Regions from separate parts of the Tardiphaga sp. 839_C3_N1_4 genome, predicted to be linked through region 3. Evidence: riboswitches for the same ligand, from Rfam matches in the RefSeq annotation. Region 3 holds a riboswitch; each other region holds the start of a gene.
What was found. Region 3 has a riboswitch for cobalamin ahead of AB8A38_RS27525 (DUF1636 domain-containing protein). Riboswitches for the same ligand answer to the same signal wherever they lie in the genome.

Region 1: another riboswitch for cobalamin. It lies ahead of metE (5-methyltetrahydropteroyltriglutamate--homocysteine S-methyltransferase); the one in region 3 lies ahead of AB8A38_RS27525 (DUF1636 domain-containing protein).
Region 2: another riboswitch for cobalamin. It lies ahead of AB8A38_RS18415 (TonB-dependent siderophore receptor); the one in region 3 lies ahead of AB8A38_RS27525 (DUF1636 domain-containing protein).
Region 4: another riboswitch for cobalamin. It lies ahead of AB8A38_RS13870 (ribonucleoside-diphosphate reductase subunit alpha); the one in region 3 lies ahead of AB8A38_RS27525 (DUF1636 domain-containing protein).

Annotation. Positions count from the first base shown of each region.
Region 1 is NZ_JBPWQD010000001.1:1,191,039-1,193,231, reverse strand. Features, by position in the region: gene AB8A38_RS06015 (peptidoglycan DD-metalloendopeptidase family protein) at 1-719, shown strand, start outside; cobalamin riboswitch at 888-1,099, shown strand; gene metE (5-methyltetrahydropteroyltriglutamate--homocysteine S-methyltransferase) at 1,204-2,193, shown strand, end outside.
Region 2 is NZ_JBPWQD010000001.1:3,856,319-3,858,511, reverse strand. Features, by position in the region: gene AB8A38_RS18415 (TonB-dependent siderophore receptor) at 1-1,062, opposite strand, end outside; cobalamin riboswitch at 1,169-1,361, opposite strand; gene AB8A38_RS18410 (alkaline phosphatase D family protein) at 1,505-2,193, shown strand, end outside.
Region 3 is NZ_JBPWQD010000001.1:5,750,998-5,753,190, reverse strand. Features, by position in the region: gene cobW (cobalamin biosynthesis protein CobW) at 1-326, opposite strand, end outside; gene cobU (bifunctional adenosylcobinamide kinase/adenosylcobinamide-phosphate guanylyltransferase) at 327-857, opposite strand; gene AB8A38_RS27525 (DUF1636 domain-containing protein) at 854-1,303, opposite strand; cobalamin riboswitch at 1,413-1,603, opposite strand; gene cobT (nicotinate-nucleotide--dimethylbenzimidazole phosphoribosyltransferase) at 1,702-2,193, shown strand, end outside.
Region 4 is NZ_JBPWQD010000001.1:2,888,453-2,890,645, reverse strand. Features, by position in the region: gene AB8A38_RS13880 (GlxA family transcriptional regulator) at 1-600, shown strand, start outside; gene AB8A38_RS13875 (hypothetical protein) at 607-792, opposite strand; cobalamin riboswitch at 982-1,196, shown strand; gene AB8A38_RS13870 (ribonucleoside-diphosphate reductase subunit alpha) at 1,316-2,193, shown strand, end outside.

The DNA.
Region 1 (2,193 bases), 4.6 Mb from region 3:
ATCGCGGCGATACGCTGATGAGCATTTCGCGCCGGAACAACGTGCCGGTGGCCGAACTCGCGCGCGCCAATGGTCTGGCGCCGACTGCCCAATTGAAGCTTGGCTCCAAGATCACGGTACCCGGCGCGCGTACGGCCAATGCAGCTCCTGCAGCCGCGCCGCTCGCTGCGCCCGTCGCAGCCGTGACGGCTGCTCCGGCTGGCGCGGTCACGTCCGCTGCTGTGGCCCGTGTTGCTTCTGCCGAACCTGCACAGAAGGCCCGTCTCGCAAGTGCCACGACGACGCCTGAAGAAACCACGCCGGAATCGCCGACTAAAGCCGCTGACGCAACCGGCGCTTTGCCGACGTTCCGTTGGCCGGTGCGCGGCCGCGTGGTCACAGGCTATGGCGCCAAGACCAATGGCAAGTCCAACGACGGCATCAACGTCGCCGTGCCGGAAGGCACGCCGATCAAGGCTGCCGAAGATGGCGTCGTTGCCTATTCCGGCAACGAGCTGAAGGGTTACGGCAATCTGGTCCTCGTTCGTCACTCCAACGGCTACGTCACCGCATATGCCCATGCGAGTGAGCTGATGGTGAAGCGTGGCGAGACCATCAAGCGCGGTCAGGTGATCGGCAAGTCCGGCCAGTCTGGTGAGGTTACTTCGCCGCAGCTTCACTTCGAGATCCGCAAGGGCTCGTCGCCGGTCGATCCGCTGCAGTTCCTCAACGGGGCGTAAGCGCAATCCACGAAGTGTAGTTCGCATTTAAGCAAGCCCGGCCTCGTGCCGGGCTTGATGCGTTTGATCTCGGGGCTACGGCCCACTCCAGCTCCGGCGTCTTCAACGCGCTGCTGCGAGTGGGCAGCTTGCGCACGCAAGCTCGGTTGACTGCCGCGCGATGTTGCCCATATGTGGACATGTCGTGGTTCTTCGGGAAGGTTTGCCCGAAGCTAAGAGGGAAGCCGGTGAGGCGTTAAGCCAAGGCCGGAGCTGCCCCCGCAACTGTAAGCGGTGAGCCGCTGTCCATTAAAGTCACTGAGACCTGCAAAGGTTTTGGGAAGGCCGGACAGCAGCATTGACCCGCGAGCCAGGAGACCTGCCTCGACAACATAAACGTCCTCGGGCGGGGTGTCCCGGTGGTGCGGTTGCGATTCCGCGACTGCCGTCGTGGAATCCAGACGTGTCACTTTGGCCTTTTGCCCCCAATCATTGGGGTTAAGCCATGTCTACTGTGTCAAAGTCTACTTCTTCCAAGTCTTCTGCCAAATCTACGTCCTCGCTTCCTGTTGCTACGTTGGGAACGCCACGGATCGGTCCGCGGCGTGAGCTCAAGATGGCGCTGGAAAGCTATTGGTCCGGTGCAATCGACGAGAATGCGCTGATCGATGTCGGCGTCGGGCTGCGTGCCGCAAACTGGGCACGTCAGAAGTCGCTCGGGATCACGGTTATGCCGTCGAACGACTTCTCATTCTACGATCAGGTACTCGATACCAGCGTCATGGTAGGCGCCATTCCGAAGGTCTATGGCTGGAAGGGAGGAGACGTTTCCTTCGCGACCTATTTTGCCATGGCGCGTGGATCACAAGGCGATGCGCATGACGAGGCCTGCACGCACGGCTCTCATACGCATGATACGTCGCAAGGCGTACCAGCACAGGAGATGACCAAATGGTTTGATACCAACTACCATTTCATGGTGCCTGAACTGGCGCAGGATCAGACCTTCAGTCTCGCATCGCGCAAGCCGATCAAGGAGTACGAGGAGGCGAGATCGCTGGGTTATCAGACACGACCTGTGCTGGTTGGGCCTGTGACCTATCTCAAACTGGCCAAGAGTATGGATGCGTCATTCGACCCGGTGACGCTGCTCGATCGATTGCTGCCGGTTTATGTCGAGGTACTCGGCGAACTGGCCGACAAAGGGGCCGAATGGGTGCAACTGGATGAGCCGTGTCTCGTGCTCGATCTCGATGCACTCGCCCGGCAAGCGCTGCAGCGGACCTACGCTGCCTTTGCAGAAGCGGTCCCGCAGCTCAGGATCATGCTAAACACTTACTTTGGCGAACTTGGCGATAACCTCGATCTGGCCCTGTCGCTTCCCGTCGCCGGACTTCATCTCGATCTGGTCCGTGGATCGGAGCAGTTCGACGAAGTAGCTGCGAAGGCACGGAAGGACCTGATCCTCTCGCTCGGCGTGATCGACGGACGCAAT
Region 2 (2,193 bases), 1.9 Mb from region 3:
GCCGTCACTGACCTGCCACTCGGTCTTTACCTGGCTCCAGCTGTCCTGATAGCGAATGTTGCTGTCGCTGACATTGTAGTTCTTGAAGCGGATCGCCTCATTGAGCTGGCCATTGATCAGCGGCGTGCCGAAATATTTTGACGGATGGCGGTCGCCATAGTCGGTGGAGAGCGTCCAGGTGATGTCCTCGGTCTGCTTGATCTGCACCGCGGCGTGCAGCGCGATGTTCGAGGTGTTGTCGCGATCGACCCAGCCATCGGACGCGTTGCCGGTGACGGCGATGCGATAGGCAACGTCCTTGCTGACCGGACCGCCGCTATCGAGGGCGATGCGGCGCGTCATGTTGCTGTCGAGCGAGATTTCAGCCTGGTTGCGTGGCACCCAGAGCGGCAATTTCGAAATCACGTTGATGGCGCCGCCGATAGCGCCTTCGCCATACATGACGGAGGCCGGGCCGCGCAGTACTTCGATCTTCTCGGCGGTCCAGGTGTCGAAGGGGAAGTTCACCGTGCCGGAGCCGACATAGAGGCGCGTGCCGTCATAAAGCGAAGTGACGGAGCCACTTCCGGCGAAGCCGCGGGTGCTGAAAGCGATGCCGCCATTGCCGGGTTCGCCGATGGCCGTAAAGCCGGTAGCATTCTGCGTGACGGCATCGACCACGTTCTGCTGGCCGCGTTCGGCCATAGTCTCGGCGGAGATCACTTCGACGCTGGCCGGCGTCTGCAGGCGCGTGAGGCCGAGGCGGCTGCCCGTGGATGTCGTGCCGGTGAGGTTGAGCGTCGGCGCTGCGAAGACAGGGCCTGTCGGCGTGGCAACCGGCGCGCCGGTATTGGCGGCGACATTGCGCTGCTGCCGCGAGCGCGCAGCGCGCGATGCAGTGCCGTTCGTGGCGCGGCGTGCCCGCTGAGGCGTCGCTGACGGCTGAACTACAACAGGATCGAGCGTCTGGCTGGGCTGTGCAGCTTGTGCCCAGCTTTCACTCGGACACAACAAGCAGGAGAGAGCAATAGAATAAAGAAAGGGCGTATGTCGCTTCAATGCGACTGGAGAAACGGAGGTCATGAACAGGACTCGCGGTTACGTGGCACGTCACCGCAAACCAAGTCGCCCCGCCGCTTTCAAACAGGCAGTGTGACTTCCACCAGGACACCCCGCCCAATGTGCTCGCGTGTGACCACGACTGGCGGCAGGTCTCCTGGCTCGCGGGTCAGTGCCTGTCGCCGCCTTCCCAGGTGAATACCCAGTGGCTCTTGGCGCAGGCTCGCCGCTTACAGTTGCGGGGGCAGCCGCGGAATCGGGGGATCCCCCTCACCGCATTCCCTTTTGATCCCCGAAGGGGAACCGTCGCATTCACGTTAAGGTGAAATTTCCAAATGTGTCAATCAAGCTGCCAGTCATTCGCAGCTTGCTTTGGCGGGTGTTGATATTGCGCATCACCTGTCATCGCAGCGTCAAGCGATCTGCCTAGAGCCACTGGTGCCAGAGCCAGGATCAGGAGTTCGCCATGGCACTACGTTTATCCCGTCGCCGCTTCCTCGCGCACTCAGCCGTAACAGGCGCAAGCTTCCTGGCGATGCCTTACCTCAGCCGCGCGCAGGATCGTCCGGTCGTGTCGCATGGCGTGCAGTCCGGCGATGTCGGGACGAGCAGCGGCATGATCTGGTCGCGCGCCGATCGCCCGGCGCAGATGATGGTGGAAGTCGCCACGACCGAATCCTTCAGCAATGTGCGCATGTTGCCGGTTATCACGGCGCTGCTCGAGAGCGATTTCACGGCGAAGCTGTTGCTCGATAATCTGCCCGCGGGACAGGACATCTTCTACCGCGTCAAATTCCGCGATCTGTCGCATCCCGAAATCGTCAGCGAACCTGTGATCGGCCGCTTTCGCACCGCGCCGGCCGATCGCCGCGATGTATCCTTTGTCTGGGGCGGCGATGTCGCCGGGCAGGGCTGGGGCATCAATGCCGAGGATGGCGGCATGGTCACCTTCGCCACCATGCGCAAGCACAACCCAGATTTCCTGATCCATTCCGGCGATACGATCTACGCCGATGGTCCGATCCTGGCTGAAACGAAACTGCCTGACGGCACGATCTGGAAGAACACCATCACGGTGCCGGAGAAGGCGAAGGTCGCCGAAACGCTCGATGAATTCCGCGCCGCGCACAAATACAATCTACTCGACGACAATGT
Region 3 (2,193 bases):
AGCGGCTGCGGTAGCGCGAGACCCGACGTCTCGATGACGATAGCGTCCAGCGGACGTTCACGGGACAACAGCTTGTCCATGGTCGGCACGAAGTCATCCGCCACAGTACAGCAGATGCAGCCATTGGTGAGCTCGACAATATCGCCGGGCGCGCAGGCCTTCGCCGCGCATTCCTCGACCAGGCCGCCATCGAAGCCGGCATCGCCGAATTCGTTGACGATCACCGCAATGCGACGGCCGTCGGCCTGGGTCAGCAACGAGCGCAGCAGCGTGGTCTTGCCGGCGCCGAGAAATCCGGTGAGGACAGTGACGGGAACGCGGGACATTCAATTCTCCTGGGAACGCTTGAGCCAGAGCGGAAGCCCGGCTGCAATGAAAGCAACATTCGGCACAGCGGCCGCGATGATCTGGTTGAGGCGGCCCTGCGCATCGCGAAACGCGCGGCCGAGCGGTGTCTCCGGCACGAGACCGAGGCCGACTTCGTTGGACACGAACACGATCGGATAGCGCGAGACATCGAGAAAACGCACCAGACGCTTTGCTTCGATTTCCGGATCGCGCTCGGCAAACATCAGGTTCGACAGCCACAGAGTCAGGCAATCCACCAGCACGACGCGACCGACCGTCGCCTCACGCGTCAGCGCATCGACTAGCGCCAGCGGCTCCTCGACTGTCGTCCAGCCCTCGCCGCGCTGCTTGCGATGCTGCGCGATGCGAACACGCATCTCGTCGTCGCCGGCCGTTGCCGTGGCCAGATAGATCTTCGTCAGGCCGATGCCATCGACCAGCCTTTCGGCGAAGGACGACTTGCCGGACCGCGCACCGCCCAGCACCAATGTGGTGGAGGCCGCGGTCATTTCGGCGCACGCCCGTCTTCAGGCGACCAACGCATCGGCGGCACGCGCGCGACCATGCCCTTGCGCAGCACCTCGGCGCGCTCGCGCCATGGCACCAGGCCGTAGTCGGCCTTCTGATAGGACTCGACGAAGGACACTAGCGCCGCGCTGCCGCTATCGGTCTGCAGATCGCCGAACAGGAACGTGTAGCCATCAGGGCTCGTCACCGCGACCGTCGCCGGTCGCTTGCAGACGCTGAGGCACTGCACCGGACGCACCGTCACGGCAGCATCGCCATCGCCGAGCGCGGCCTTCACAGCATCGAACATGTCCGGCCCGACGATCGTGCCGGTTTCGGCAGCCTTGCAGCTGATGCACACGCTCACGACAACGGGACCGGCTGGCACAGGGCGCGGCGGTTCGACCGAAATTTGTTCGCCAGAGATATCGGCGCTGTCGTGATCCATTACATGCTCAGTTCATGCCCTCACGGGCCTACGAGCTTTGTTGGATCGCGCCGACAGCATAGCCGTCGGTTCGCTCCCGTCCGGTGCACCCCGCCCCGACGACGCCTCCAAAGCACAGTTCGTGATGGCAGGTCTCCTGGCTTGCGAGTCAAAGCCTGTTGCCGCCTTCCCAAGAATTCTGAAGAATTCCCAGTGGCACCGGCGCGGGCTCGTCGCTTACAGTTGCGGGGGCAGCGCCGGCCTCGAACCGGCTTCCCTATTCACCTTCCACGCGGAAGGACCATCACAAAAGACGCTATCTGCCGGGTGCGCCGGGGTCAACCGCGCCAGCGGACTGTCGCCGGACCTGTTGACCTTGCAGGTCGTCTTGCGTCAGTTAGGCCGCGAAAAGGAACCCTATGTCCGCCCATTCCCAGCCATTGTGGCAACCGCCCGCCATTGTGCGTGTTGACCCGCAGATCGCGGCAGGCATCCGTGCCGTCATCGACGGCAAGGCCAAGCCGCCGGGCTCGCTGGGACGAATCGAGGACCTGGCGCTGCAGCTCGGCATGATCCGGCATCCTGGCGAACCGCGCGGCGACAATGCCGTGCTGCTGGTATTTGCCGGGGATCACGGACTCGTGGCCGAAGGCGTGTCGCAATATCCGTCGGCGGTCACGGTCGCGATGGTGATGACCTATCTGGCCGGCCGCGCCACGGCCAATGCATTTGCCACGGCCAACAATATCGACATCCGCGTGATTGACATCGGGGTCGCTGCGGAACTGCCTGTCCATCCGAAGCTAATCGACGCCAAGGTCCGCATGGGCACCGCCAACGCTGCGCGCAAACCTGCGATGACGGCAGAGCAAGCGGCGGATGCACTATCGCGCGGCTTCAGAATCGCCGTC
Region 4 (2,193 bases), 2.9 Mb from region 3:
GACGACAAGACGGTGACGACACACTGGCAGAATGCGCCGCTATTGGCGCTGCGTTTCCCCAAAGCGCATGTGGAGTTCGACCGCATCTATAGTCGTGACGGCGCCCTGGTGACGTCGGCCGGCGTCACCGCAGGCATCGATCTGGGTCTTGCTCTGGTCCAGGAAGATCATGGCGCGGAGGTCGCGCTGGCCGTGGCCAAGCGTCTTGTCGTTGTCGCGCAGCGCCAGGGTGGTCAGTCGCAATTCAGTCCCTATCTGGTGCCGCCGGCCGAGTCGGGCTCGCCGATCGCGCGAGTTCATGCCCATGTGATGGCCCATCTGCGCGATGCGCACAGCGTGGACGAACTGGCCGATGTGGCGGGCATGAGCGCGCGGACTTTCGCGCGGACATTCAAGCAGGAAACAAGGATGACTCCGGCGGATTTTGTCGAAGGCGCTAGGATCGACACGGCGCGTAACCGCCTCGAAGGCAGCGATCTGCCGCTGAAAGTCGTGGCTTATGAATCCGGTTTCACCACCGCCGAACATATGCGTCAGGTGTTCGTACGACGGCTCGGCCTGACGCCCAGCCAGTATCGGGCCAGCTTTCGCGCGGTCTGATTCTGCTCAGGCGAGTTGCAGCGAAGAAATCGGATCGCTGGCGGGGAAGCTGTCCATCAGCGCCTCGTTCAGCATCTCGTCGAGCCGGCGCCGGGCGGTCTGCTCCGTCGTCTCGAACGCCGCGAGTGCGCCCGGATGCTCGACGAAAGCGTTGAGTTTGATCCTCTCAGTGGTCGTTACCAGGTTGCGCATCGCATCCTCCATCGGTTGATGACGGTGTTTTGCGCCTCACGGTCCTTTCGGACAACGAATCGCATCGTTCAGAAACGGCCAACGACCCCGCGGTTTCCGCCACGCAAGCGGTTGTCCACTGAACCAACAGCCCTACCGAATTTGTTGCGTTCGGCGCCAATGCTCGCTTGACACTTCACCGCGGGTAACACCAAATGTAGACGTCACGGTCCGCCCTGTCGCAAGACTTGGTGGCTAAGAGGGAAGCCGGTAAAGACGTTGTTTTGCGTCATATTCCGGCGCTGCCCCCGCAACTGTAAGCAGTGAGTCTGTTTCGATCGAAGTCACTGATGCGCAAGCGTCGGGAAGGCTGAAACAGACATTGACCTGCGAGCCAGGAGACCTGCCGCGACACCAGAACGTCCATGGGCGGGGTGTCCCAGCGGTCGCTTGCAGGCAATGCCGGCGGATCTCCGCCGTGTATTTTGCAGCGTCCTTTCGGCCCCAGCCCCCATTGCTTGATGCATCACACGGGGTCTTGCCGATGCCTACTTCATCTTCTGTTTTGTCCAACGGACGCGATGCGGCTCATGCGCCGCTGATTCAACTGTCGCCGGAAACGCTCGCTGCGCCTGCGCGCGAACCCTCAATGCAGATCATCCGGCGCAACGGCACCGTATCTCCCTTCGACGGCAGCAAGATTTCCGTGGCCATGACCAAGGCTTTCCTTGCGGTCGAGGGCCACACGGCAGCGGCGTCGCGCCGCGTCCATGAGGCGGTGGAACAACTGACCGGCGAAGTCGTGGCGGCGCTGACGCGCCGCGTCAGTGAAGGCCGCACCTTCCATATCGAGGACGTCCAGGATCAGGTGGAACTGGCGCTGATGCGCAGCGAGCACCACAAGGTGGCCCGCGCCTATGTGCTGTATCGCGAAGAACGCGCGCGGACCCGCGCCGAGGAACTGGCCGCCAAGCCGGCGCTCGTCTCCACCGCACCGGTGCTGCATGTCACGCTCGCCAACGGCACCCGTGCGCCGCTCGATTCGGCGCGTCTGGCGCTGATCGTCAACGAGGCCTGCGCCGGTCTCGACGGAGTCGATGCCGCCCCGGTGCTCGAGGAAACCCGCCGCAATCTCTATGACGGCATCACGCTGGATGAACTGGCACTGGCCGGCATCATGGCCGCGCGCACGCTGGTGGAGCAGGAGCCGAACTACACCTTTGTCAGCGCCCGCCTGCTCCTCGACAAGCTGCGCACCGAAGTTCTGTCCTTCGTTCACGGCAGCCCGACCCACGCGTCACAGGCCGATATGACGACGCGTTACGCCGAATATTTCAGCGCCTATATCAAGACCGGCATTGCGGCGGAGCTGCTCGATCCCGAACTCGCGCGCTTCGATCTCAAGCGAATCGCTGCCGCGCT